2 regions of the Achromobacter sp. 1014246743 genome follow, and region 2 is predicted to be linked to the other one. Evidence: riboswitches for the same ligand, from Rfam matches in the RefSeq annotation. Region 2 holds a riboswitch; the other holds the start of a gene.

Region 1 (14,516 bases), on a different contig from region 2:
CGCGCCACACCACGGGGCGGTCCAACAGCATCATCGAACAGATGACGCTGGCCAACTTCCTGGAAGACGGCAGCTTCGCCCGCCACGTGCGCCGTGTACGGCCCGTCTACGCGGCCCGGCGCGACCAGCTGCTGCGGCTGCTGCAACTGGCCGCAGGCTCGTCGCCGCTGCGGGTCAGCGGCGAGCAGGCGGGCTTTCACCTGGTGTGGTGGCTGCCGCCCGGCAGGGACCTGGCGGACCTGCTGCGCCGTGCACAGGCACGCGGCATCGGCATCCAGTCGGTAGCCGACTTCTGCCTGCGCGTGACAATGCCGCCCGGCGTGGTCATCGGCTACAGCGCACGTAGCGAGGCCGAACTGGAACAGGTGGGGGCGCTGCTGCGTGGGGCCGGCGCCTGATCAGATGGCCTTGTCCGCCAGGAACGCCTCGATCAGCGCCGCAAACGCCGGCGGGCATTCCTGCATCGGGTAATGGCCGCAGTTCGGCATCACCCGCAGTTGGGCGTTCGGATGCCACGCCAGGAACGTCTGCCGCATGGCGGCTTCGTCCAGCCCCGGGTCCTTGTCGCCCACGATCACCAGGTACGGCGTCGTCAGCCCGCGTACCTCGTCCACGAAATCCGTGTGGACCAGCATGTCCAGGTAGGGAATGCGGCAAGCGGGCGCCACCGACGCGCGATGCCGCCGCAGCTTGGCCTGCACCCAGCCGCGGCCCAGGCCGCCGGTCACGTATTGCATCAGGCGGCAAAAGGCCTCGTCGTCGTGCGCCGTGCTGGCAAAGAACGCATACGCGTCCGGGCCCAGCCGATGGCCCGCGGCCGACACCGGGCACACGGCAATCGCCCGCTTGATGCGGTCCGGCGCATTCGCCGCCAGGCGCTGCGTGACCATGCCCGTCATCGAATGCCCCAGCACGCTAAAGCGCGGCCAGCCCAGGTGGTTGGCCAGCGCCAGGCAATCGGCGGCGATCTCATCGACCGAGCAGGCGCCCGTCAGATGGCGCGACAGGCCATAGCCGCGCAGGTCCGCGAACACATAGGTGCAGGCGTCGCCGTCCAGATAGGGCGTCATCGCGGCGTAGTTGCCGTGGTCGCCCAGCCAGTCGTGCAGCACCAGCACGGGTTCCGGGCCGTGGCCGTGGCGGACAAAGCCCAACAGGCTCGCCGCGGCGGTGTCGTTGCCGACGTTCGAACGGGAGGAGGGGAGATGGGTCATTTCAAGGGTTCCTTCTGGGTTGGAAAAAGCCAAAAGAAACGCCCTCCCGGCGGACCGGGAGGGCGTCTTGAAAGAAGCATCATCATATCGGGTCGGCGGGCGAAAATCCAGTGTCTGGAAAAATCCAGACGCGCAGTCCAGGACAACCCGCCGCAAGCACCCGCCCGGCGCCTTGTAGCAAAATAACGGCTGCTTCATCGCGTACGACACAGGAATTTCCCATGCCCCAGCTCGACCTTTACCAAGTAGACGCCTTCACTGCCGCTCCCTTCGGCGGCAACCCCGCCGCGGTGGTGCCGCTGGACGCGTGGCTGCCTGACGCGACGTTGCAGCGCATTGCCGAAGAAAACAACCTGTCGGAAACCGCCTACTTCGTGCGCCAGGGCGATGTCTACGAGTTGCGCTGGTTCACGCCCGCGGTCGAGGTCGACCTGTGCGGCCACGCCACGCTGGCGACGGCCTGGGTGCTGTTCGAACAGTTGGGCGTCCAGGACGACCTGCTGCGCTTTTCGACCCGCAGTGGCGAATTGCAAGTGCGCCGCGCCGGCAAGGCGCTGGCGATGGATTTCCCCGTCAAGCAACCGGTGGCCGAGGCCATCCCGGCCGCGCTGCTGCAAGCGCTGGGCTTGAAGGACGCGCGGGCGCTGTACCGCACCGACGACTACCTGCTGGTCATCGACGATGAAACCCTGATCGACGGCCTGAAGCCTGATTTCTCGGCGCTGGCCGCGTTCGACGTGCGCGGCGTGGCGGTCACGGCGCCGTCCACGCGCTACGACTTCGTGTCGCGCTGGTTCGGCCCGCGCGTGGGCGTCAACGAAGACCCCGTCACCGGCTCGGCCCACACCTCGCTCACGCCGTACTGGGCCGAGCGCCTGGGCAAGACGACGCTGACGGCCGAGCAGGGCGGGGCGCGCAAGGGGCAGCTGCAATGCGAACTGCCCGGCAACGGCCGCGTCATCATCAGCGGCCAGGCGGCGCTGTACCTGCGTGGCACGATCTACCTTTGACCCAAGGGCCAGCATGATCGACATCGACGCGTTGCGGGACCGCTTTGCCCGTTTCGGTGAACTTCGCCCGCAAGGCCGCGACGAATGGCGCGGCGACATCCCGCTGCCCGACGCGCTGGCCGATTTCTATGCCCGCATCGGCCCGTTGGGCGAGACTTATCACGCGCACATCGGCCCGGTCGGCGTCACGCTGTCCGAAACCAATGTGTGCTTTCCCGCGCTCAGCCGCCTGTGGGATCTGCAGGCCGGCTACCGCTGGGATGCCTCGAACGGCCAACGGGTGCCGGCCTGGCAGGACCACTGGCTGGTCATCGCCGACCTGAACGCCGACCCCTTCATTCTGGACACGGGCAGCGGCCGCATCCTGTATGCGATGCACGGCACCGGCACATGGGCACCCGATGACATCGCGCCCGACCTCTGGACCCTGGCCGCCGCCCTGGCCGCCGTGGGCGAGATCTACCTGGACGCGGACGAAGACCTGCGCGACGACGACTGGGACATCAAGCCGGCCTACCGCGATGCCGTGCTCGACCGACTGACCACCGTGCTGGGCGACCGGGGCGAGGCCGAAAGCTTCTACGAGGTCCTGCAAGGCTAGCCGGAACGCTTGCGGATCGGGTGCGACGGCGCGCGCGAGGCTTCGGCGCGCCATCATCGAAAACCTATTCCCTCATCAGCACTTCAAATAGCCCGGTCCGCCGCACCTGCCTAGAATCCCCGGTCATGACATCAAGAGGCCGCAACCGGCCCCGGAATCAAGGAGACAGCAGGCATGGACGCGGTATGGGTGGTGGCGATCGGCGCGGCGGTGGCGGGCTTCGTGCAGGGCCTGTCGGGCTTTGCGTTCGGCATGGTGGCCATGTCGTTCTGGGCCTGGGTGCTGGACCCGCGCCTGGCCGCCGCTCTGGCCGTCTTCGGCGCCTTGACCGGGCAACTGCTGGCCGTGTTTTCGGTGCGCCGGGGCTTTGACTGGCCACTGCTGTGGCCCTTCCTGGCGGGCGGCCTGGCCGGCATTCCGCTGGGCGTGCTGGTGCTGCCGCACCTGGACATGGACTGGTTCAAGGCGGTGCTGGGCGCCTTGCTGGCCTTGTGGTGCCCGGTCATGCTGATGTCGCAGCGGCTGCCGCGCATCGGCGGCAACCGCCTGGGCGATGGCGCCGTGGGCATGGTCGGCGGCGTGCTGGGCGGCATCGGCGGTTTCGCGGGCAGCGTGCCCACGCTGTGGTGCACGCTGCGCGGCTTCAACAAGGACACCCAGCGCGCCGTGATCCAGAACTTCAACCTGGCGATGCTGTCGGTGACGATGGCCACCTACCTGGCCACCGGCATCGTCACCCGCGACATGGCGCCCATGTTCGCGGTGGTGGCGCCGGCCATGCTGATCCCCACGCTGCTGGGCACCCGCCTGTACATCGGCATTTCCGAAGTGACGTTCCGGCGCACGGTACTGGGCCTGCTGACGTGTTCGGGGCTGACGTTGCTGGCGTCTTCGGTGCCGCAGTTGCTGGCGCGGTAGGCGCTACGCCAGCGACACCCCGTCCCGCACACTCGCCGCCAGCATCTGCGCCGTCGCTGCCGACAGCGTCCACCCCAAATGCCCGTGCCCGGTGTTGTAGAACACGCCGGGCCGCTTGCCCGGGCCAACGCGCGGCATCATGTTGGGGGTCATGGGGCGCAGGCCGCACCAGGGCACCACGCGTGACGTGCGTACGCCGGGGAAGTGCTTGCGGGTCCAGTCCACCAGCGGCTGGATGCGCTCGGCGCGGATGTCCATGTTGAAGCCGTTGAATTCCGCCGTGCCGGCCACGCGGAAGCGGTCGCCCAGGCGGCTGGTGACGATCTTGGCGGCTTCATCGAGCAGGCTGACGGTGGGGGCGGCAGCGCGGCTGTCGGGCTCGTCCAGGTGCACGCTGATGGAATAGCCCTTGACCGGGTAGATGTTCAGCGAGTCGCCCAGCTGGCGCGCGAACTGGCGGCTGGCGGCGCCGGCGCAGATGACGATGGCGCTGGCCTCGTGCTGTTCGTGTTGCGTGCCGCCTTCGCGGGCAATGTCCAAGACGTAGGGCAGGCCGTCGCGGCTGATGGCGCGGATGTCGGCGTCCTGCTCGAAGCGCACGCCGCGGCGCGCGCAGGCACGGGCCAGGCCGCTGGTGAATTTGTGGATGTCGCCGGTGGCATCGGACGGCGTGTAGAAGCCGCCGTGGCAGGCCGTTTGCAGCGCGGGCTCGATGGCGCGTGCTTCGTCGGGCGTGACCGCGTGGCGTTCCAGTCCGCCTTCGCGCAGCAGCGCGTTGGCGCGGCGTGCGGTCTCGAAGCTGGCGGCGTCGTGGTAGATGTGCAGGATGCCGCGCCGTTCCAGGTCGAAGTCGATGCCTTCTTCCTCGGCCATGGCGTACAGGTGCTGGCGCGCCTCGATGGCCAGCCGGGTGGTGGCGATGGTGTTCTGGCGGTAATTGCGGATCTGTCCCATGAACTGGGCCAGCCACGAATACTTGTGCCAGCTGAAGCGCGGGTTGAGCAGCAGCGGCGCATTGCGCCGCCCCAGCCAGCGCAGGCCCTTCATGACGGTGGCGGCGCTGTTCCAGACTTCGGCGTTGCTGGCGGACAGCTGGCCGCCGTTGGCATAGGACGTTTCCATGGCGGGATAGCGCTGGCGGTCGTAGACCGTGACGTCGTAACCCAGTTTGCTCAAGGCGTACGCAGACGTGACGCCGGTGATACCGGCGCCGATGATGGCGATGCGGGGCATGGTGGCTCCAGATAGCGTGGCTGCGGCCAACCGGCAGCAGCACCCCATCTGTCTTGGTACCTGAGAGCTTCACCCGGGCGGCGAGCGCCGCGGGATCCCCTTCGGTGGGCGCGCCTGGCGCCTCTCTCCAGATTGTCTACACCGCGCAGTCCTGTTGCCTGAGAGTTTCCGGGGCGGTTGCTCCGTCGGCGCCCGCCACGGGGGCGAGTCTCTTCTGCGGGGTTTTGAATCGACCGGAGCAGGATAGCCAAAATTTCGGTCGGACGAGACTTAGGGTTAGTACCAGGATGCGTCAAATTCGTCCTACACTGGGCGGCCATTTGGCCGGCGCCAGCCGGTATGACACGACAGGAAGAATGGCATGCGCCTGAGAGAAAAACTCCGTGCTTCGATGGGGCTGCTGGCCTTGGCCGCAGGCGCCGGACCCGCCCTGGCGGCGGGGCAGCCCGCGGCAGCGGTGTCCGCGGCCGTGTCGGCGCGGGCCGCTGACGAGGCGATCAACGCTGCCGTGGCCGAGGTCATGCGCCAGTACGACATCCCCGGCATGGCGATCGCCGTCACCCGCAACGGCGAGCAGCGCTTTTTCAACTACGGCGATGCCTCGCGCGCACCGCGCAAGCCGGTATCGCCCGACACGCTGTTGGAGCTGGGCTCGATCAGCAAGACCTTCACCGTGACGCTGGCGGGCTATGCAGAGGCCTCGGGCAAACTGTCGTTGGGCGACAGCCCCGCCCGGTACGTGCCCGAACTGCAAGGCACCGACTTTGCCAAGACCACGCTGATCAACCTGGCCACGCACACGGCCGGGGGCTTTCCCTTGCAGGTGCCGGACGCCGTGCAGGACATGGCCCAGTTGATGGCCTACCTGAAGGCCTGGACGCCGCAGTACGCGCCCGGCACGCACCGCACCTACGCCAATCCCAGCATCGGCATGCTGGGCGTGGTGGCGGCGCGCAGCCTGGGCCAGCCCTACGTGGCGGCGCTGGAGCAGGGCCTGTTTCCCAAGCTGGGGCTGCGCAGCACCTATGTGAACGTACCGCCTGAAAAAATGCCGGACTACGCCTGGGGCTACAACAAGCAGAACGCGGCGGTGCGGTTGAATCCGGGCGTGCTGGCGGACGAGGCCTATGGCGTGAAATCGACCGCCCGCGACATGATCCGCTTCGTCGAGGTGAACCTGGGCGTGGCGCCCGCGGATGCCGCCATCCAGCGCGCCATCGCGGCCACGCATACCGGCTACTACCAGCTGGGCGCGATGACGCAGGACCTGATCTGGGAGCAGTACCGCTACCCGGTATCGGTGGATGACCTGGTGGCCGGCAACTCGGCCAAGGTGGCGTTCGAAACCCTGCCCGTGCAGGCCGTGCAGCCGCCGAGCGCGCCGCAGGAGGCGGTGTGGATCAACAAGACCGGCGCCACCAACGGCTTTGGCGCCTACGTGGCCTTCGTGCCGTCGCGCAAGCTGGGCATCGTGATCCTGGCCAACCGCAACTATCCCAACGAGGCCCGCGTGCGGTTGGCGTTGCGGATTCTGACCTATACAGATAGCCCGAACGCGCCTGTACAGTGAGCCTGATTCAGCGCGATTGTGTATTTGCAGCGCCTGGTACACCAGCCATTATTTTTCGATGGCCGATCCTCCGCCCGCCCGCGCGGCGTGGCGACGTCCCCTTCGCGTATCAGGAGCTTGCATGACCCTTGCCTCTACTGCCTTCGATTCCCTGGCTGATCTGCGCGTGGACGGTGCGCGCTTGTGGCAGTCGTTGATGGATCTGGCCCGTATCGGCGCGACCGACAAGGGCGGGGTCTGCCGGCTGGCCCTGACCGACCTGGACCGCCAGGGCCGCGACCTGTTTTCGGACTGGGCGCGCCAGGCGGGGTGCGAGCTGCGCGTGGACGCCATCGGCAACATCTTCGCGCGCCGTCCGGGCCGCAACAATGCCTTGCCCGCCGTCATGACGGGCAGCCATATCGATACCCAGCCCACCGGCGGCAAGTTCGACGGCAACTACGGCGTGCTGGCGGGCCTGGAAGTGCTGCGCACGCTGAACGACGCCGGTGTCCAGACCGAGGCGCCGCTGGAACTGGTGGTGTGGACGAACGAAGAGGGATCGCGCTTCGTGCCGGTCATGATGGGCTCGGGCGTGTACGCCGGCGCCTTTACGCTGGACCATGCGCTGGGGCAGCGTGACCGCGACGGCGTCAGCGTGCGTGACGCCTTGACCGCGATCGGCTATGCCGGCGCAGCGGCCGTTCCCCCGGCGGTGCGCGATGGCGTGGGCGCCTATTTCGAGGCGCATATCGAACAGGGGCCGGTGCTGGAGGCCGCAGACACCGTGATCGGCGTGGTCACGGCGGCGCTGGGCCAGCGCTGGTACGACGTGGTGCTGACCGGCGTGGAAGCGCATGCCGGTCCGACGCCCATGCCGTTGCGGCGCGATGCGCTGCTGGCGGCATCGGACCTGGTGCGCGCGGTCAACGACATTGCGCTGGCGCACGCCCCGAACGCGCGTGGCACCGTAGGCTGGATGGACGTGTTCCCGAATTCCCGCAATGTCATTCCGGGCCGCGTGAGTCTCTCGGTGGACCTGCGCGCCGCCGATGACGCGACGCTGTCGGCGATGGACGTTGCCTTGCGCGCCGCGGTGGACGCCGCGGCCCGGCGCGGCGGCGTGTCGGCGCACGTGGAGCAGGTGGTGTACTTCGCGCCGCAGCCGTTTGCGCAGCCGCTGGTCCAGGCGGTGCGGGATGGCGCAAGGGACTTGTCCTTGTCGGCCATGGAGGTGGTCAGCGGCGCGGGACACGACGCCGTATACATGGCGCGGGTGGCCCCGGCGGCGATGATCTTCGTGCCCTGCAAGGACGGCATCAGCCATAACGAGATCGAAGACGCGCGCCCCGATCACCTGGAAGCAGGATGCAACGTCCTGCTGCGCGCCATGCTGGCGCAGGCGGGCGTGGCGGCGTAACGCCCGGCGCACCAAGAGCGGGCGCGCTGCGCCGCCTTGGTGCCTGCCCCGGCGCGGCTCACCCGTGGCCGCTGGCTCGTCTTCGTGCGGGCGGATGGCTGGCGTCTCGATATTGCCCGCGGGGGGCGGATTTTCCGCGCGGACTCCGTATTTACCCCTGTACTTCGTCAAATCTGCGATCAATGGCATGGAAGTTGCTTGTACAAAAATTGTGTACCAGCACTGTGCACCTGCCTGACAGGCCTGCGCGGGGCGGGCCCGGTGCTGGTTCCTCATGACGGCTTCATGCCCCTCAAGACTTCGGAGAATCACAATGCAGACGCGAAGTATCCGCAGCAACGTCCTGATCGCCGCCCTGGCCCTGGCGGGTGTCGTCGGGATCGCACCCCGCGCAGCCCACGCCGAAAAAGTCCTGCGCATCGGCATGACCGCAGGCGACATTCCCCGCACCCTGGGCCAGCCCGACCAGGGTTTCGAGGGCAACCGCTTTACCGGCATTCCGATGTACGACGGATTGACGCAATGGGACCTGTCCAGGAAGGACGGCCCCAGCGTGCTGATCGCCGACCTGGCCGTGTCCTGGGACGTGGATGCCGCGGACAAGACCAAGTGGGTCTTCAAGCTGCGTCCGGGCGTGACGTTCCACGATGGGTCAGCCTTCAATGCCGACGCCGTGGTGTGGAACGTGGGCAAGGTACTGGACAAGCAGGCGCCGCAGTTCGATCCCAGCCAGGTCGGCGTCACGGCGTCGCGCATGCCTACGCTGGTGTCGGCGCGCAAGATCGACGACCTGACGGTGGAGCTGACCACGTCCGAGCCCGATTCCTTCCTGCCCATCAACCTGGCCAATCTGTTCATGGCGTCGCCGGCCCAATGGAACAAGAAGCTGGCCGAGGTGCCGGCGTCGGTGACTGACCCGGCCGAGCGGTCGCAAAAGGCGTGGGCGGCGTTTGCCGCGGACGCTTCGGGAACGGGGCCATTCAAGATGTCGAAGTTCGTGCCGCGTGAGCGCCTGGAAGTGGTCAAGAACGATCTGTACTGGGACGAGAAGCGGCGGCCCAAGATCGACCGCGTGGTGATGTTGCCGTTGCCCGAGGCCAATTCGCGCACGGCCGCACTGATGTCGGGGCAGGTGGACTGGATCGAGGCGCCGGCTTCCGACGCCTTCGAGGCAATCAAGAGCCGCGGGTTCATCATCTACTCCAATGAACAGCCGCATGTATGGCCATGGCAGCTGTCGTTCAAGGAGGGCTCGCCGTGGCTGGACCCGCGCGTGCGCCAGGCCGCCAACCTGTGCGTGAACCGGGGCGAGCTCAAGCAATTGCTGGGCGGCATGATGGCAGAGCCCAAGGGCACGGTGCCCCCGGGCCATCCCTGGTGGGGAAATCCCAAGTTCGACATCAAGTATGACCCGGACGCGGCCCGCAAGTTGATGGCCGACGCCGGCTATTCCAAGGCCAGGCCCGTCAAGGTGAAGGTGCAGACATCGGCCTCGGGCTCCGGCCAGATGCAGCCGTTGCCCATGAACGAGTTCGTGCAGCAGAACCTGAAGGACTGCTATTTCGACGTGAGCTTCGACGTGGTGGAGTGGAACACCTTGTTCACCAACTGGCGCAAGGGCGCGAAGGATCCATCCGCCAACGGCAGCGATGCGATCAACGTCAGCTTCGCGGCCATGGACCCGTTCTTCGCCATCGTGCGGTTTGTCAGCACCAAGACCTTTCCGCCCACCTCCAACAATTGGGGCTACTTCGGCAACGCCGAGATCGACGGGCTGATCAAGGACGCGCGCACGACCTTCGTGCCGGCCGAACGCGATGCGGCGTTGGCCAGGCTGCACGCGCGGGTGGTCGAAGAAGCGCCATTCGTGTGGATCGCTCACGATGTGGGCCCGCGCGCGATTTCGCCGAAGGTCAAGGGCGTCGTCCAGCCCAAGAGCTGGTTCATCGATATCGCCACGATGTCCATGGACTGACCTGGAACGCGCCGGATGCCGCTCCGCGAGGAGGGCATTCGGCGCACTGAGCGGGTGCCGCCTATGCTGTTCTACCTACTTCGGCGCGTGCTGTATGCCCTGCCCATCATGGCGGGGGTCGCGCTGCTCTGTTTCCTGTTGATTCACCTGGCGCCAGGCGATCCGCTGGTGTCCATCCTGCCGCCCGACGCGTCGGCCGACCTGCAGCGGCAGTTGATGCAGCTGTACGGCTTCGACCGACCCTTGCCCGAGCAGTTCGCGGGCTGGCTGTGGCGCGCGCTGCACGGAGACCTGGGCACCTCGATCGCCTCCGGCCGACCCGTGGCGGCCGAAGTGTTCAACGCCGTGGGCAATACGCTGCGCCTGGCCTGCGTGGCGACGATGCTGGGCTTCGTCGTGGGCGCATTCCTGGGGTTTGTCGGCGGCTATCACCGCAATTCCTTGCTGGATCGCATTGCCTCGTTCGTCTCGGTGATAGGCGTCAGCGTGCCGCACTACTGGCTGGGCATGGTGCTGGTCATCGTGTTCTCGGCGCAACTGGCATGGTTGCCGCCGACCGGTGCGGGGCCCGGCGGCTCGGGCGAGTGGACGGCCGATTGGGCCCATCTGCGTCACATGATCCTGCCTGCGGTGACCATGTCCGTCATTCCGATGGGCATCATCGCGCGCACCGTGCGCGCCCTGGTCGCCGAAACCCTGGCGCAGGAATTCGTGGTGGGCCTGCGTGCGCGCGGCCTGACGGAGCTGGGGGTGTTCCTGCATGTGGTCAAGAATTGCGCGCCGACGGCGCTTGCCGTGATGGGCCTGCAGCTTGGGTATCTGCTGGGCGGATCCATCCTGATCGAGACGGTGTTTTCGTGGCCGGGCACGGGCTTTCTGCTCAATGCCGCCATATTCCAACGGGACCTTCCCTTGTTGCAGGGCACGATCCTGGTGCTGGCGCTGTTCTTCGTGGTCCTGAACCTGGCGGTCGACATTCTGCAAGGCCTGTTCGATCCGCGCATCGAAAGGAGCTGAGAAACATGGCCATTTCCCTTGCAAGCGGTTCCCCCGGGACAGTCGCCGTGGCGCGTTCGCCCGGCTATTGGGCCAACGCCCTGCGCCGTCTGCGGCGCGATCCGGTGGCGATGGGCGCCGGCATCCTCATCCTGGCGCTGGTCGTCATGGCACTGCTGGCGCCGTGGATCACGCCCGCGGACCCGTTCCAGGCGTCGATGCTCAAGCGTCTGCGACCCATCGGCACCGAAGGCTATCCGCTGGGCGCCGACGAATTGGGGCGGGACATGCTGTCGCGCCTGATGCTGGGTGCGCGTCTGTCGCTGTTCATGGGGGTGGTGCCGGTCATCGTCGCGTTTGCCATCGGCAGCGGCATCGGCATTCTGGCCGGCTACGCCGGAGGCTGGGTCAACACCGTCATCATGCGCGTGGTGGACGTGTTCTACGCGTTTCCTTCCGTGCTGCTGGCGATTGCATTGTCCGGCACGTTGGGCGCCGGCATTTTCAACGCGATCCTGTCGCTGACGATCGTGTTCGTGCCGCAGATCGTGCGCGTGGCGGAAAGCGTCACGACACAGGTTCGGCGCAGCGACTATGTCGATGCGGCGCGGGCGTCCGGCGCGTCCGGCTTCACCATCGTGCGCGTCCACGTGCTGTCCAATGTGCTGGGACCCATTTTCGTCTATTCGACCAGCCTGATATCGGTGTCGATGATCCTCGCCTCCGGCCTGTCGTTCCTGGGCCTGGGCGTGCGGCCGCCGGAGCCGGAGTGGGGCCTGATGCTCAATACCTTGCGTACCGCCATCTATACCCAGCCGTGGGTCGCGGCGCTGCCCGGCGTGATGATCTTCATCACGTCCATGTCCTTCAATCTGTTCTCCGACGGATTGCGCTCAGCCATGGAGGTCAAGGAATGAATGCGCTTGCCGGTGTATTGCCCGTGGTGCACGAGGACGTGGGCGGCCCCGCGCAACCGCTGCTGAGCGTGCGCGGCTTGACGAAGCACTTCCCGCTCAAGCGCGATCCGTTGTCGCGGCGCAAGGGCGGCAGCGCCGTGCGCGCGGTCGACGGCGTGGACTTCGACGTGAAGAAAGGCGAAACCCTGGGCGTGGTGGGCGAGTCCGGTTGCGGCAAATCCACGACGGCGCGCCTGGTGATGCAGTTGACCCGGCAAGACCGTGGCGAACTCGTGTTCGACGGCGTGACAGTGGGGTCGCGCGGACTCGCGCTGCGCGAGTTCCGGCGGCAGACCCAGATGGTGTTCCAGGACAGCTATTCCTCGCTCAATCCGCGCATGACCATCGAGGACTCCATTGCTTTCGGTCCGCAAGTGCACGGCATGCCCCGGCGCGACGCGATCGGGGTGGCGCGCGGGCTGCTGGGCAGGGTGGGGCTGGACGCGCAGCGCTTTGCCGGACGTTATCCGCATGAATTGTCAGGGGGCCAGCGCCAGCGCGTGAACATCGCGCGCGCCCTGGCGCTGCATCCGCGCCTGGTGATCCTGGACGAAGCCGTTTCGGCCCTGGACAAATCCGTGGAAGCGCAGGTGCTGAATCTGCTGCTGGACCTGAAAACGGACTTCGGCCTGACCTACATGTTCATCAGCCACGATCTGAATGTCGTGCGGTACATCTCGGATCGGGTCATGGTGATGTACCTGGGGGAAGTCGTGGAGCTGGGGCCGGTGGATCAGGTATTCGACACGCCGCGCCACCCCTATACGCAGGCGCTGCTGCGTTCCATGCCGTCCATGGAACCCGGCCAGCGGACCGAGACGGCGCCCTTGTCGGGGGATCCGCCCAACCCCATCGACCCGCCGCCAGGCTGCCGATTCCACACGCGTTGCGCGCAGGCGCGCGCGGCCTGTGCCCAGGAAGCGCCGGTGCTGGCCGCGCATGACGGGCAGGCCGTGCGCTGCCTCATGTATCAACCCGAATCCGGCTATCAGGCCTCTGGAGCATTGGCATGACGACAACGCCTCTGGTCAGTATCCGCGACCTGGACGTGGCCTTCAAGGCCGGCGCCAAGACCGTGCATGCCTTGAATGGCGTGAACCTGGACGTGGGGCGCGGCGAAGCCGTGGCGCTCATCGGCGAATCCGGCTCGGGAAAGAGCGTGACCTTGCGCGCGTTGATGCGCCTGCATCCGCCGCGGCGCACGCGCATCACCGGTGAAATGCGGGTGGATGGCAAGGATGTGCTTGCGATGAGCCCGCGCGAATTGGCGGCAATGCGCGGGCCGGTCGTGTCGATGGTGTTTCAGGAGCCCCTGCTGGCGCTCGATCCCGTCTACCCGGTGGGCCGCCAGATCGAAGAAATGGTGCGGCGGCATTCGGGGCAAGGGCGCGCCCATGCCCACGCGCGCGCGCTATCGCTGTTCGAGCGCGTGCGCATTCCCAGCCCCGAACGCCGGCTGCAGGCCTATCCCCACGAAATGTCGGGCGGCATGCGGCAACGCGCCATGATCGCGCTGGCGCTGTCCTGCAACCCCAAGGTGTTGCTGGCGGACGAGCCGACGACCGCGTTGGACGCCACGGTGCAGATTCAGATACTGCTGCTGTTGCGCGAACTGCAACGTGAATTGGGCTTGGCCATCGTGTTCGTGACGCACGATATCGGCGCGGCCGCGGAGATTGCCGACCGCGTGGCGGTCATGTATGGCGGCCGCATCGTGGAGCAGGGCACGATTGCCGACCTGTTGCGCGCGCCGCGTCATCCCTACACCCAGGCGTTGCTCAAGGGCCGTGCGCATGGCGCGATGCAAAAGGGTACGCGCCTGGAAACCATACCCGGATCGCCGCCAGACCTGGCGGCCCTGCCGCCGGGCTGTTCGTTTGCGCCGCGCTGCCGGCTGGCGGCACCGCCCTGCCTGGCCGCCGTGCCCGCCATCACCGCCATCGCGCCAGGACACGAGGTACGTTGCGTGCGGGTGGAGGAGACGTTGGCGGCCTGACGGGGCTCAGGCCTGGCCTGCCGCCTTGGCCCCGTCATGGCGCGGCAGCAGCCCCATGATGCGCAGCCGTTCGCACAGTTCTCCCAGCCGCCGCAGCTTGTAGGCGTCCACGTCCATGCCGGCGTAGTCGTAGAAGCCCTGGCCGTCGCGCAGGCCGTTGCGGCCTGCGGCCATGTTGCGCGCGATGATGTCCGGCGCGGCAAAGCGTGGGTCGATGGCGTCCGCCAGATAGCGGGACGCGTAATGCAGGATGTCGCCGCCGCCCCAGTCGATGAATTCCAGCAGGCCCAGCACCGAGAAACGCAGGCCGAAGCCCAGCCGCACGGCCGTGTCGATGTCTGCGGCGCTGGCCACGCCTTCCTCGACCATGCGGGCCGCCTCGTTCATGGCCAGGGCCTGGATGCGCGGCACGATGTAGCCGGCCGCCGGCGCGCACTGCACCGGTGTCTTGCCCGCCAGCCGCAGCACGGCCAGCAGCGCTTGCAACGCCGCTTCCGACGTCTGCGGGCCGCGGCTCACTTCCACCAGCGGAATGAGATACGCCGGGTTGAGCCAGTGCGCGTTCAGGAAGCGGGCGGGGCCGTGCACCTGTTCGGCCAGCTCGGTGACCAGGAAGGTGGACGTGGTGGACGCAATGACGCTGTCCGG
Region 2 (14,516 bases):
GCCGACCTGGCCTGGGTGGGCCTTTTCGTGGGCGACTCGATGGAAATCGGCGGCCAGGTCAAGGCCAACCTTGAGGCCCAGGGCACGCTGGCCGGCAAATGGAGCGCCACGGGCGCGATCCGCGGCGACAAGCTGCGCGTGGTGCGGATCGACGACGGCGTGCGTCTCATCGACGGCACCTTGTCGGCGCGCCTGGATGGGGACAAGCTGGTGCTGGACAGCCTGCGCTTCCCGGCCTCGTTGCGGGTCATGCCGGCCGAATGGCGCACCAAGGAATGGATCACCACCGACCCCGAGGCCAAGGGCGGCTATGCCGAAGCCCGCGGCCAATGGAACCTGATCGACGGCGGGGGCAACGTGCGCCTGACCCTGTACCGCTTCCCGGCGTTGCAGCGCTCGGACCGCTACGCCATGGTGTCCGGCACCGTCGACCTGACGGCCCAGATGCCGCGCATCGATATCGTGGGCGACCTGAAGGCGGACGCCGGCTGGTTCAGCCTGGAAATCCTGCAGGGCGTGCCCTCGCTGGACGATGACGTCAAGGTGCGGCGCGTCGGCGACGACCCCGGCACGGTCTCCACGCCCCTGCAGACCAGCATGAACCTGAAGTTCGACATGGGGCCGCGCTTCTACATCACCGGCATGGGGCTGGACGCCGGCTTGCTCGGGTCGATCCAGATCCTGCTCAACGACGGCCGCCTGACCGGCGTGGGGGCGCTGCGCACGCGCGGCGGCGGCATCGAGGCCTATGGCCAGAAGCTGCGGCTGCGCCGGGGCACGCTGACCTTCCAGGGCCGGCTGGACAACCCGCTGCTCGATATCGAGGCCCTGCGCACGGGCGAGCAGGTCGAGGCCGGCGTGAAGGTCGTGGGCACCGCCCAGCGTCCGCGCATCGACCTGGTGTCCTACCCGGACGTCAGCGACGTCGAAAAGCTATCGTGGCTGCTGCTGGGCCGCGGCCCGGACGAAAGCGGCAGCGACGCGGCCCTGCTGCTGTCGGTAGGCACGGCGCTGCTGGGCGGCGGCCAGCCGTTCTACAAGCAGTTCGGCCTGGATGACGTCAGCGTGCGTACCGGCAACCTGGGCAGTTCCGGCAGCATCCTGCCGGACCGCACCGTGGCCGGCGACGTCAACCGCGACAGCGACAGCCAGCTGGCCACCCAGTTCCTGGTGGCCAGCAAGTCGTTCGCCAACGGCATCACCCTCAGCGTGGAACAGGCGCTGGCCGGCAGCGACACCGTCGGCCGGGCCAGCTACCGCCTGGCGCGGGGCCTGTCGCTGGACCTGAAGGGCGGCTCGGTCAACGGCATCGCGCTGGTCTATCGCACCTTCTTTGGCGATTGACGGGGCGCCGCTCCGGCCCTTTGGGGGACGGGGCGGCGCGCTCGGGATAAAATGAGGCCCATTCCATCCCAAGCACTCTGCCACCATGAGCATCAAAAGCGACCGCTGGATCCGCCGCCAGGCCGAAGCCGGCATGATCGAACCCTTTGAAGCGGGTCAGGTCCGCACGGCCAATGGCGGGCGCATCGTCAGCTACGGCACCAGCAGCTACGGCTACGACGTGCGCTGCGCCGACGAATTCAAGATCTTCACCAACATCAATTCCACCATCGTCGACCCGAAGAACTTCGACGAAGGCTCGTTCGTGGATTTCAAGGGCGACGTCTGCATCATTCCGCCCAATTCGTTCGCGCTGGCCCGCACGGTGGAGTACTTCCGCATTCCGCGCAGCGTCCTGACCATCTGCCTGGGCAAGAGCACCTACGCGCGCTGCGGCATCATCGTCAACGTGACCCCGCTGGAACCCGAATGGGAAGGCCACGTCACGCTGGAATTCTCCAACACCACGCCGCTGCCCGCCAAGATCTACGCTGGTGAAGGCTGCGCGCAGATGCTGTTCCTGGAAAGCGATGAAGTCTGCGAGACCTCGTATCGCGACCGTGGCGGCAAGTACCAGGGCCAGACCGGCGTCACCCTGCCGCGCACCTGATCGGCGAGCCCCGTCCGACCCGGCCCCGGTCGCGACGGTGTATCAGGCCCTGCGCCCCGGCGCGGGGCGCAGATAATCGATATCCCATTCGCTTTCTTCCACCTGCACGAAGCCGTGCCGGCGGTAGAAGCGGTTCGAGTCGCTGCCGCGCAGCGCGCCCACGCGCACCGGCAGGCCACGGCTGTCGGCATCGCGCAGCAGGCGGTCCAGCACCTGGCCGCCCACCCCCAGGCCTTGCATGGCCTGGCACCACATACAGATGGTCCAGCCGCAGCCCGTCGCCGTCCGGGCGCAGGGCATAGAAGCCGACGCGCGCGCCGTCCCGCTCGATGAACCAGGTGTGATCGGGCCGGAAGGTATTGCGCAGCCGCGCTCGCGCCCGCTTGGGGTCGAAGCGGCCCAGGCGTTCCAGGCTGTCCCGCATGGCCTCGATGCGCAGGGCCAGCAGGGCTTCGAAATCGGCATCGGTGACCGGCAGGTCGCGGAGCGAGGTGGTCGTCAGCGCGTCGTAGCCGCGGCCCAGGAACTGCAGGATGCAGATGCCGTGGCCGAACGGATCGCTCAGGTGGGCAATGCGGCCCCATGCATGCGAGACGGCGGCGTCTTCCAGCCGTGCGCCCGCCGTCACCGCCCGTTGCACCGCGCCGTCGACATCGTCGACCACCACGTCCAGGTGCACCGGCGTCCAGTGGCGGTCGTAGTCGCGCGGCTGGCGCACGCTGCCTGCGGCCGGCGTGCCGGCCGCCTTTTCCAGCAGGTAGAGGGGGGCCGAGGCGCCCAGCATCTCGGCGGCCTGGGGGCCCAGGCGTCGGTGCAGCACCAGCCCGAAGGCGTCCCGGTAGAAGGCGATGGCTTGTTCCAGATCGGGAACGTCGATATTGACCAGGATGCGCATGAGGTTTTCCGGCAAGGAGCGTCGCGAAAACATAGCACGACGCCGACCCCGCGCGGCAGGCCCCGCCCAGATCGTTGCTGCGCTAAAGAACCCCGGGCCGTGACCGTAAAAAGAGATATGTGTTTGCCGATTTGGCGACGTCATCTCAGCAAGCGTGAGCAAGGCCCTACCCGTGCGTTACCCCCACATTCCCTGGCTGCCCCTGTTGTTCTATCCTGCGCTGCCGGTATTCGCGGCGGGCGGGCTGCTGCTATGGCAGCAATGGCCGCCTGCATTGACGCAGATCGTGCCTTTCGTGCCCTGGGTCATGGCCTTGGTGGGGGCGGCGATCTGCCTGATGTACCAGCGCTCGCAGACGTTGGCGCTGATGCTCAGCGTGTTGGGGGCGGTGGCCCTGTGGCCCGTCTTGGCCAACCAGGCGCCCTGGGCGCTGGCCCCGGCGCTGGTGTGGTGGTCGCTGGCCTACACCATCAACGCCTTGTGGGCCGAGCGTTCCAGCCTGCTGCTGGACATGGCTGCCCGCATCGGCCTGATGGCGCTGGGGGCGGCCGCCATCGCCCTGGCGGGCAAGGATGGCGTGGCGGACGGGTTCGGCCCGCTGGCGGTGCAAGGCATGCTGGCCCGTCTGGGCCTGCCCGTGCAAGCCCTGGCGGCGCTGCTGGTGACGGGCCTGACGCTGACCCTGCTGCTGCTGCGCTATGGCCGCCCGCAACAGGCCGGCCAATGGCTGGGCTTTGTCTGCATGGCCTGGGCCCTGCCGCGCGGCGCCCAGCATCCGCTGGAGCTGGCCGTAATGGCGTCGGCCGCGCTGACCGCGCTGTCGATTTCGCTGGCGCACGAGGGCTTTCACATGGCGTTCCGCGACGAGCTGACCGGCCTGCCCGGACGCCGCGCCCTCAACGAACGGCTGCAACGCATGGGCCGCGTCTATACGCTGGCGATGGCGGACGTGGATCACTTCAAGGCTTTCAACGACACGCACGGCCACGACGTGGGGGACCAGGTGCTGCGCATGGTGGCGTCGCAACTGCGCCGGGTGGCGGGCGGCGGCTATGCCTACCGCTACGGCGGCGAAGAGTTCACGCTGGTGTTCCCGGGCAAGACCGCGGTCGAAGCCATGCCGCATCTGGAAACCGTGCGGCGCGCGATCGAGGCCTACCAGATGCGCCTGCGCGACAAGCCGGCGCGGCCCAAGGCGGACCAGGTCGGCCAGCGCCGGCGCGGCGGCCGCGGCGGGCGCAATTCGCGGCCGTTGCGAGTCACGGTCAGCATCGGGGTGGCCGAGCGCGGCGATGCGCTGCGCGCGCCGGATGCCGTCATCAAGGCGGCCGACCAGGCGCTGTACAAGGCCAAGGACGGCGGCCGCAACCAGGTCTGGGCCTACGGCGCGCGCCGTCGCTCGGGTTGAACGGGCAGGGCGCTACCTGCGGGCCAGCGGCAGCGCCATCAGCAGCTCGTCGTAGAGCACGCCGTTGACGCACAGGGCCTCGCATTCGTGGCCGTATTCCTCGAATCCCAACGCGGCGTACAGATTGAAGGCGGCGGCGTTGTTGGCGGTGACGCTCAATTGCACCTGGCGCACGCCACGCATGCCGGCGGCGTGGTCGATGGCTGCACGCATCAGCAGCCGGGCCAGGCCCTGGCCGCGGAAGTCCGGCGCCACATACATGCTCCAGATATGCGCCTTGTGTCGCATCTTCAGCTTGCGTTGCCGCGCCACGCCCACCATGCCGGCCAGCGCGTCGTGCAGGAACACGCCGAACATGGCGCTGTCGTCCGCGGGGGCGATCCAGCCGCGGATATCGTCCAATGTCAGCGTGTGTTCCTCTTCGTAACTTGATCCGAACGCCTCGGGGGTTTCCTGCAGGGCGTCCAGGCGCAATTGCCGCAGGGACAGGGCGTCTGCGGGGGTAAGGCGTCGGACAAGTGGGGCGCTGGAGGGCATGCGGGCAAGTGTTGGGAATAGGGAACGGTTCGGGAGCCTACTGGCCAGTATAGGCGGCCGGGTTGCCTATAATGGCCCTAACGCCGCTTGCGGTTTTCACAAAGGAGCCAATGATGTTCGGTTTCCTCAAGATAAACCAGGACGCCAAGCGCGACGAAGTCCAGGAAGAGTTCGTGGCGCGCGTGGCCAACGCCGCGCAAGATTTCGTCCAGGCCGCCGGATCCGCCGGGGCCACGCTCGACTACTCCCCCTCCAGCATCCACGCGCTCGACGCGGCGCTTGAAGCCGCGCACGTCGGCTCGTTGCCCCTGACCCCCATGCAGACCGTCGGCGCGGCCGCCTATCTGTACGAAGTGGCGCGCCGGGCCCATGGTGGCCTGTACGAGGTCTGCGACGACGAAGACCCGGTCGTGCTGGTGTGTGGCGAGCCCGATGCCGAGATCTGCTTCGGCGCCATCGCCAAGGTCGAGCGGCGCATCCGCTACGGTGACGCCGAGGCCATTCCGCCGTACTTCGATGCCTTCACCGCCGCGCTGCGGGCGGGCGAAGCGCGCACCATCCGCTAAGCAGTGCCGCCTTGGGCGGGCCCGGGGACGGGCCTGTCGCGGGCCCCGTCGGGGCCCGTGTGCGGCCATCTTCGGGAAAACCATAGGGCCTGGGGAAAAACCGCCCTACAATTCGGCCATTCCCGCCCACCTGGCGGGACCTTCGCGCCGCCTGTCATCAGACGGTTTTTCACTAGAAGTACACTCGCGTCCGCCACACCGGTCCGTTTCGCTTGCCCCAGGAGCGCCTGCATGAAATTCCGCTTCCCTATTTTCATCATCGACGAGGACTACCGTTCCGAGAACGCGTCCGGTTTGGGTATTCGTGCCTTGTCTGAAGCGATCGAGGCCGAGGGCGTCGAGGTGATCGGGGTGACCAGTTACGGCGACCTGAGTTCGTTCGCCCAGCAGCAAAGCCGCGCCAGCGCCTTCATCCTGTCGATCGACGATGAGGAATTCGACGTGGATTCGCCCGAGGACGTGGCCAGCGCGATCAAGAACCTGCGCATGTTCATCGGCGAACTGCGTTTCCGCAACGCCGACATCCCCATCTACCTGTACGGCGAAACGCGCACCTCGGAACACATCCCGAACGACATCCTGCGCGAGCTGCACGGCTTCATCCACATGTTCGAGGACACCCCCGAATTCGTGGCGCGGCACATCATCCGCGAAGCGCGCAGCTACGTGGACAGCCTGCCGCCGCCGTTCTTTCGCGAGCTGGTCAAGTACGCGCAGGACGGCTCCTATTCGTGGCACTGCCCCGGGCACTCGGGCGGCGTGGCATTCCTGAAGAGCCCGGTGGGCCGGATGTTCCACCAGTTCTTTGGCGAGAACATGCTGCGCGCCGACGTCTGCAACGCCGTGGACGAACTGGGCCAGCTGCTGGACCACACCGGCCCGATCGCCGAATCGGAACTGAACGCCGCGCGCATCTTCCACGCCGACCACTGCTATTTCGTGACCAACGGCACGTCCACCTCGAACAAGGTGGTGTGGCATGCCAACGTGGCCGCGGGCGACGTGGTCGTCGTGGACCGCAACTGCCACAAGTCGATCCTGCACGCCATCACGATGACGGGCGCGATCCCGGTGTTCCTGCGCCCCACGCGCAACCACCTGGGCATCATCGGCCCGATCCCGCTGGAAGAATTCCACCCGGACAACATCCGCAAGAAGATCGAGGCCAACCCCTTCGCGCGCGAAGCGGTGAACAAGAACCCGCGCATCCTGACGCTGACGCAGAGCACCTACGACGGCGTCATCTACAACGTGGAAATGATCAAAGAGCAGCTGGGCAGCTACGTCGACACGCTGCACTTCGATGAAGCCTGGCTGCCGCACGCTGCGTTCCACGAGTTCTACAAGGACATGCACGCCATCGGCCAGGACCGCCCGCGCAGCCAGGACGCGATGGTGTTCGCCACCCACTCGACGCACAAGCTGCTGGCCGGCATTTCGCAGGCCTCGCAGATCATCGTGCAGGAGTCCGAAACCCGCAAGCTGGACCGCAACGTCTTCAACGAAGCCTACCTGATGCACACGTCCACCTCGCCGCAGTACGCGATCATCGCGTCGTGCGACGTGGCCGCGGCCATGATGGAACCCCCGGGCGGCACCGCGCTGGTCGAGGAAAGCATTCGCGAAGCGCTGGACTTCCGCCGCGCCATGCGCAAGGTGGAATCCGAATTCGGCAAGAACGACTGGTGGTTCAAGGTCTGGGGGCCGAACCGCCTGGTGTCCGAAGGCATCGGCAACCGCGACGAGTGGATTCTCGAAGCCAACGACCACTGGCACGGCTTCGGCGAAATGGCCGAAGGCTTCAACATGCTGGACCCGATCAAGGCCACGGTCATCACGCCGGGGCTGGACATGTCGGGCAGCTTCGGCGAAACCGGCATCCCCGCCGCGCTCGTCTCCAAGTACCTGACCGAGCACGGCGTGGTGGTCGAAAAGACCGGCCTGTACTCGTTCTTCATCCTGTTCACCATCGGCATCACCAAGGGCCGCTGGAACACGCTGCTGACCGCCTTGCAGCAGTTCAAGGACGACTACGACCGCAACCAGCCGCTGTGGCGCATCCTGCCGGACTTCTGCAAAGACCATCGCCGCTACGAGCGCATGGGCCTGCGCGATCTGTGCCAGGAAATCCACGAGGCCTACCGTGCGCGCGACGTCGCCCGCCTGACCACCGAGATGTACCTGAGCGACATGGTGCCGGCGCTGAAACCGTCCGACGCCTTTGCCCGCATGGCGCACCGCGAGGTCGAGCGTGTGGACATCGACCAGCTCGAAGGCCGCGTCACGGGCGTGCTGCTGACGCCGTACCCCCCGGGCATCCCGCTGCTGATTCCGGGCGAACGCTTCAACCGCACCATCGTCCAGTACCTGCAGTTCGCGCGCGAGTTCAACGAGCGCTTCCCGGGCTTCGAAACCTACATCCACGGCCTGGCCGATGAAGTGGGTCCGGACGGCGAAAAGCGTTACTACGTCGACTGCCTGATCGAAGACTGATACGGGCCGACTGTTCCGATGTTCGATGTTGCCGTTCTCGGCGCCGGCGCCGCTGGCATGATGTGTGCAGCGGTTGCCGGCCAGCGTGGCTTGCGGGTGGTGCTGGTCGACCATGCCGAGCGCCTGGCCGAAAAGATCCGCATCTCCGGCGGAGGCCGCTGCAACTTCACCAACATCGGGGCGGGCCCGGCCAATTTCCTGTCCGACAATCCGCACTTCTGCCGGTCGGCCCTGTCGGGCTACACGCCGCAGGACTTCCTGGCGCTGCTCAAGCGCCACCACATCGCCTGGCACGAAAAGCATCGTGGCCAGCTGTTCTGCGACGATTCCAGCGAATCCATCATCGAGATGCTGCGCGCCGAATGTGACGCGGGCGGCGTGAAGTGGCGCATGGGCTGCCAGGTGGCCGAGGTGGCCCATGGCGAGGCCGGCTTCGAACTGCGCACCAGCCAGGGCCCCATCCGGGCCGCCAAGCTGGTGGTGGCCACCGGCGGCATGGCGATCCCGCAGCTGGGCGCTACCGATTTCGGCCTGAAGCTGGCGCGCCAGTTCGGCCTGAAGGTGGTCGAGCCGCGCCCCGCGCTGGTGCCGCTGACCTTCGACGCGGCCCAATGGCAACCGTTGGCGGAGCTGTCCGGCGTGGCGCTGGAAGTCAACCTGCACACCGGGCAGGGCAAGACCCGCGGCGAATTCCTCGAAGACCTGCTGTTCACGCACCGAGGCCTGTCGGGCCCGGCGATTCTGCAGATCTCCAGTTTCTGGAAGCCGGGCGAACCCATCGTCATCGACCTGGCGCCGGGGCGCGACCTGGCCGACGAGCTGCTGGCGTCCAAGTCCGGCAACCGCCAGCAATTGCATACCGTGCTGGCCGGCCTGTGGCCCAAGCGCCTGGCCGACCGCTGGCTGCACCTGGCCGAGCAGGGCGGCAAGCCCGGCCTGGCGGCGCTGCGCCTGGCCGATGCCCCCGACAAGACCCTGCGCGCGCTGGCGCAGGACATCCACCAATGGACGCTGGTGCCCAGCGGCACCGCCGGCTACAAGAAGGCCGAAGTCATGCGCGGCGGCGTCGACACCCGCGGGCTGGACCAGAAGTCCATGCAGGCCAAGACCACCCCCGGGCTGTACTTCATCGGCGAAGCCGTGGACGTCACCGGCTGGCTGGGCGGCTACAACTTCCAGTGGGCCTGGGCCTCGGGCGTGGCCTGCGGCAAGGCGCTGTAGGCGCGGCGCCCGCGTTCGCGGACCGCCGCTTCGCTTTCATTCTCGGACGGTTTCACGGCAGCGATCGGCCAGGCCGCCACTGGCCGTGTCCACGCGGCCGGCGGGCCGCATCGCCCGCCGCCATGACAGCCTCGGCAACGCCACCATTGTTATATCAAATAAAAATACATATCATTTATGTTTTCGATAATCGATTCGGCCCCGCTTTCGGCGGCGCCGTCCTGACGGAGACATGCCATGGCCTACACCCTGCCGACCTTGCCCTACGCCTATGACGCGCTCGAACCCCATATCGACGCCATGACGATGGAAATCCACTACAGCAAGCACCACCAGACCTACGTCACCAGCCTGAACGCGGCCCTGGACGGCGCCGGTATCGCCACCGACGAGCCGGTCGAAGCCCTGGTGGCCCGCCTGGACCAACTGCCCGAGGCGATCCGCGGCGCAGTGCGCAACCACGGCGGCGGCCATGCCAACCACAGCCTGTTCTGGTCCGTCATGTCGCCGCAGGGCGGTGGTGAGCCCGATGGCGCGCTGGCCCGCGCGATCGATGCGGAACTGGGTGGCCTGGCCGCGTTCCGCGAGGCCTTCACCAAGGCAGCGCTGACCCGCTTCGGCAGCGGCTGGGCCTGGCTGTCGGTCACCCCGGCCGGCAAGCTGGTGGTGGAAAGCAGCGCCAACCAGGACAGCCCGCTGATGCAGGGCAACACCCCCATCCTGGGCCTGGACGTGTGGGAGCACGCCTACTACCTGAAGTACCAGAACCGCCGGCCGGAATACATCGGCGCCTTCTACAATGTCGTCAATTGGCCCGAGGTGGCGCGCCGCTACGCCGCTGCCATCGGCTGATCCGGCATTGCGCGAGGGCAGGTCCATGAACACATTCAGCCGTCATCGCATCCGGCCCGCAGCCACCAGCGTCAGTGTCTGGACGTTGGCGGTGCTGGTCGCCTGCCTGGGCCTGCATCAGCTGTGGGTCTATCTCGCTGTGCACGCACCCCATGTGGCGGACGCGCTGCTGGGCGGCATGGTCGCCGCCGGCGCCACCGCGGCGGGCACGCTGCCCATTCTTTTCGCGCGCACCATTCCCCAGAAAATGCAGGACAGCATGTTCGGCTTCGGCGCGGGCGTGATGCTGGCGGCCAGCGCGTTCTCGCTGGTGGCGCCGGGCATCGCGGCAGCCGAATCGCAGGGCGCCGGCCCCTGGGGAGCCGGGCTGACCGTCGGTGCGGCCATCCTGCTGGGCGCGGCCGCGCTGCTGCTGATGGACCGGCTGCTGCCGCATGAACACTTCATCAAGGGCCGCGAAGGCATCGAGGCGCATCGGCTGCGCCGTACCTGGCTGTTCGTCTTCGCCATTACCTTGCACAACCTGCCCGAAGGCCTGGCCATCGGCGTGGGCTACGCGGGCAACGATCCGGTGCGCGGTACCGCGCTGGCCACCGGCATCGCCATCCAGGACATCCCCGAAGGGTTGGTGGTGGCCGTGGCGCTGATCGCCGCCGGCTACAAGCGCTCGTTCGCGGTGGCGCTGGGCATGCTGTCCGGCCTGGTCGAGCCGGTCGGCGCCGTGCTGGGCGCGGCGGTGGTGGGCTGGTCGGCGGCCATGCTGCCCTGGGGCCTGGGATTCGCGGCGGGCGCCATGCTGTTCGTGATCAGCCACGAAATCATCCCCGAATCGCATCGCAAGGGACACGAGGTCTATGCCACCTGCGGGCTGATGCTGGGCTTCGTGCTGATGATGCTGCTGGACACGGCGCTGGGCTAGGCGTTGCGAACAGGTTGCGGGCCGCCGGTGACAGGCCGCGCGGCGCTGGGCGAAGCCGGCGTTTCGCGGTATGCTTTCGGCGCTGTCACGCATGTTGCGGGAGAGAGCGGCTGTTAACCGCAGCCGCCGCCGAAGGCGCAATTCGCCCGGAATCGCTCAGGTATCCCATACCGCACATGTTTGCCCTGTCCCGGTTTATGCCGTGCGGACGCGGCAAAACAGCACTCTGGAGAGACCTGGCGCCGCTGCCCAATCAGGGACATAGCGCGCAGCCCAGGCGCCGAAGGTGCAAACCCGCCACGCGGGGCAACTCTCAGGCAAAAGGACAGAGGGGCGGAAGATTCAGCCGTTGTGCGGGGGCGCATTGCCCATCTGCCAGCGGCATTCCGTAACCCTGGCACCGCTGCCGCTCCGGAGTCCCCTGCATGTCCGCAACCCTCAAACGCACCCCGCTGGCCGACGAACACATCGCCTCCGGCGCCCGCATGGTCGATTTCGGCGGCTGGGACATGCCCCTGGCCTACGGCTCGCAACTCGAAGAGCACCACGCGGTGCGCCAGGACGCCGGCATGTTCGACGTCTCGCACATGCTCAACGCCGACGTCACCGGCCCGGATGCCTTTGCCTACCTGCAGCGCCTGGTGGCCAACGACGTGGCCAAGCTGACGGTGCCGGGCAAGGCGCTCTACACCTGCATGCTGAACCCGCAAGGCGGCGTCATCGACGACCTGATCGTCTATTTCTTCGCCGCCGACCAATGGCGCGTGGTCGTCAACGCCGGCACCGCCGACAAAGACATGGCCTGGATGCAGCGCGTCAAGCAGGCCGGCAAGTTCGACGTCACCATCACGCCGCGCCGCGACCTGGCCATGGTCGCCGTGCAGGGCCCCAACGCCCGCGCCAAGGTCTGGGCCGCGCGCCCGGCCTGGCAGGCCGCCAGTGAACCGCTGACCCCGTTCGTGGCCGCCCGCATCGGCGACGACACCCTGGTGGCCCGCACCGGCTACACCGGCGAAGACGGCTTTGAAATCGTGCTGCCCGCTGCCGACGTCGTGCAGCTGTGGCGCGACCTGGTCGCCCAGGGCGTGCGCCCGGCAGGCCTGGGCGCGCGCGACACGCTGCGCCTGGAAGCCGGCATGAACCTGTACGGCCAGGACATGGACGAACTGACCCAGCCCGGCGAGGCCGCGCTGACCTGGACGGTGTCCCTGAAAAACCCCGAGCGCCGCTTCATCGGCCGCGACGCGCTGGAACAATTCGCCACGCCCGCCGCCTTCGTCGGCCTGAAGCTGCAGGAACGCGGCGTCATGCGCGCCCACATGGCCGTGCGCACCGCGCAAGGCACCGGCGAACTCACCAGCGGCACCATGTCGCCCACGCTGGGCGTATCGATCGGCTTTGCCCGCCTGCCGCAAGGCGTGGCCGCGGGCGATACGGTCGAGGTCGACATCCGCGGCAAATGGGTGCCCGCCCTGGTCTGCAAACTGCCGTTTGTCCGTAACGGCAAAGCCGTCGAACACTCGTAAACTCGAAGCTTCGCGCCGCAGGCCCCCCGTGGCGGGCGGGCTGCCGGCGCGAGGCGCGCAACACCATTCTTCTACCCGAATCCCTCAGGAGTTCCCATGAGTCTGCCCACCGATCGCAAGTACACCCAGTCCCATGAATGGGTCAAAGCCGAAGGCGACGTGTTTGTCGTCGGCATCACCGATACCGCCCAGGACCAACTGGGCGACCTGGTCTTCGTCGGCGACGTCAAGGTCGGCGCCAAGCTGAACGCAGGCGAAACCGCCGGCGTGGTCGAGTCGGTCAAGGCCGCCTCCGACATCTACGCCCCGGTCGCCGGCGAAATCGTCGCATTCAACGACGAACTCGAAAGCAACCCCAACCTGATCAACGAATCGGCCTTCACGGCCTGGATCTTCAAGATCAAGCCGGTCAACGCCGCCGATGCCGACAAGCTGCTGGACGCTGCCGGCTACGAAGCCGTCGCCAACGGCTAAGCCTGTCCGGGCGGGCGGCGGCGCCAGGCGTCGCGCCCGTCCGCAAGATGCATCACCGTTCGTCCCCCGACGACACCTGCTACCCCGAGATCCCTCCATGTCGCGCGCCCTAGACACCCACACCGACTTCATTCCCCGCCACATCGGCCCCTCCGACGCCGACCAGGCCGCCATGCTTGCCGTGATCGGCAGCGCCAGCCTGGACGCCCTGATCGAAGAAGTCGTGCCGCCCAAGATCCGCAGCCAGGCCCCGCTGGCGCTGCCGCCCTCGCGCAGCGAAGCCGACGTGCTGGCCGAACTGAAGCAGATCGCCGGCCGCAACAAGGTCTTTCGCAACTACATCGGCCAGGGTTACTACGGCACGCAGACCCCCAACGTGGTCCTGCGCAACATTCTCGAGAATCCCGCCTGGTACACGGCCTACACGCCCTACCAGCCCGAGATCTCGCAGGGCCGCCTCGAGGCCCTGCTGAACTACCAGACCATGGTCGCCGACCTGACCGGGCTGGACATCTCCAACGCCTCGCTGCTGGACGAAAGCACCGCCGCCGCCGAAGCCATGACGCTGGCCCGCCGCGGCGCCAAGTCGCAGAGCCCGGTGTTCTTCATCTCGCGCCACGTGCATCCCCAGACTATCGAAGTCGTGCGCACGCGCGCCGAAGGCCTGGACATCGAAATCGCCATCGGCGACGAAGCCGAGGGCCTGCCGGAATGCTTCGGCGTGCTGCTGCAATACCCGCATAGCACCGGCTCGGTGTCCGACTACCGCAAGCTGGCTGACGCGGCCCACGCCCAAGGCGCCGTGGTGGCCGTCGCCACCGACCTGCTGGCGCTGGCGCTGTTGGCCGCCCCGGGCGAATGGGGCGCCGACATCGCCGTCGGTTCGGCGCAACGCTTTGGCGTGCCGTTCGGTTTCGGCGGCCCGCACGCCGGTTTCATGGCCTGCAAGGATGCCTTCAAGCGCAACATGGCCGGCCGCCTGGTCGGCGTGTCCAAGGACGCCCAGGGCAACCCGGCGATGCGCCTGGCGCTGCAAACACGCGAACAGCACATCCGCCGCGAAAAGGCCACGTCCAACATCTGCACGGCGCAAGTGCTGCTGGCCGTCATGGCCGGCATGTACGCCGTGTGGCACGGCCCGGCCGGCATCCGCCGCATCGCCCATCGCGTGCAGCGCTACACCGCCATCCTGCGCGCCGAACTCGGCAAGCTGGGCATCAAGGTCGCCAACGACACCTTCTTCGACACGCTGCTGCTGGAAACCGGCGCCGCCACCCCGGCCATCCTGACGGCCGCCGAGTGCGAGCACATCAACCTGCGCCGCGTCGACGGCGCCCGCCTGGCCGTCTCGCTGGACGAAACCGTCACCGCCGCCGACCTGCAAGCGCTGGTCAACGTGTTTGCCGCCGGCCTGGAGCGCGATGACGTCGAACTCGACATCGACGCGCTGGACGCCGCGGCCGCCAGCGGCATTCCCGCCGCCGTGGCCCGCGAAAGCGCCATCCTGAAGCACCCGGTGTTCTCCAGCGTGCAATCCGAAACCGACATGCTGCGCTACCTGCGCAAGCTGGCCGACAAGGACCTGGCGCTGGACCGCACGATGATCCCGCTGGGCTCGTGCACCATGAAGCT

Evidence for each region. A riboswitch is a leader RNA that binds a small molecule or an ion and turns the genes downstream of it on or off. The one in region 2 is predicted to bind glycine.
Region 1: it holds a riboswitch for glycine, as region 2 does, so the genes downstream of both, AC6LJ2_RS15520 (D-amino acid dehydrogenase) here and gcvT (glycine cleavage system aminomethyltransferase GcvT) in region 2, are expected to answer to the same signal.

What each region holds. Positions count from the first base shown of each region.
Region 1 is NZ_JCBANA010000033.1:36,247-50,762, reverse strand. Features, by position in the region: gene pdxR (MocR-like pyridoxine biosynthesis transcription factor PdxR) at 1-398, shown strand, start outside; gene AC6LJ2_RS15540 (alpha/beta fold hydrolase) at 399-1,214, opposite strand; gene AC6LJ2_RS15535 (PhzF family phenazine biosynthesis protein) at 1,436-2,224, shown strand; gene AC6LJ2_RS15530 (SUKH-4 family immunity protein) at 2,238-2,825, shown strand; gene AC6LJ2_RS15525 (sulfite exporter TauE/SafE family protein) at 3,000-3,743, shown strand; gene AC6LJ2_RS15520 (D-amino acid dehydrogenase) at 3,747-4,976, opposite strand; glycine riboswitch at 5,021-5,111, opposite strand; glycine riboswitch at 5,113-5,203, opposite strand; gene ampC (class C beta-lactamase) at 5,338-6,546, shown strand; gene AC6LJ2_RS15510 (Zn-dependent hydrolase) at 6,668-7,945, shown strand; gene AC6LJ2_RS15505 (ABC transporter substrate-binding protein) at 8,259-9,920, shown strand; gene AC6LJ2_RS15500 (ABC transporter permease subunit) at 9,984-10,937, shown strand; gene AC6LJ2_RS15495 (ABC transporter permease) at 10,943-11,833, shown strand; gene AC6LJ2_RS15490 (ABC transporter ATP-binding protein) at 11,830-12,885, shown strand; gene AC6LJ2_RS15485 (ABC transporter ATP-binding protein) at 12,882-13,868, shown strand; gene AC6LJ2_RS15480 (3-hydroxybutyryl-CoA dehydrogenase) at 13,875-14,516, opposite strand, start outside.
Region 2 is NZ_JCBANA010000027.1:54,760-69,275, reverse strand. Features, by position in the region: gene AC6LJ2_RS13535 (translocation/assembly module TamB domain-containing protein) at 1-1,344, shown strand, start outside; gene dcd (dCTP deaminase) at 1,430-1,993, shown strand; gene AC6LJ2_RS13525 (VOC family protein) at 1,974-2,921, opposite strand; gene AC6LJ2_RS13520 (GGDEF domain-containing protein) at 3,061-4,296, shown strand; gene AC6LJ2_RS13515 (GNAT family N-acetyltransferase) at 4,309-4,833, opposite strand; gene AC6LJ2_RS13510 (hypothetical protein) at 4,947-5,399, shown strand; gene AC6LJ2_RS13505 (arginine/lysine/ornithine decarboxylase) at 5,631-7,892, shown strand; gene AC6LJ2_RS13500 (aminoacetone oxidase family FAD-binding enzyme) at 7,911-9,113, shown strand; gene AC6LJ2_RS13495 (superoxide dismutase) at 9,351-9,965, shown strand; gene AC6LJ2_RS13490 (ZIP family metal transporter) at 9,991-10,884, shown strand; glycine riboswitch at 10,972-11,067, shown strand; glycine riboswitch at 11,101-11,223, shown strand; gene gcvT (glycine cleavage system aminomethyltransferase GcvT) at 11,310-12,410, shown strand; gene gcvH (glycine cleavage system protein GcvH) at 12,507-12,884, shown strand; gene gcvP (aminomethyl-transferring glycine dehydrogenase) at 12,982-14,516, shown strand, end outside.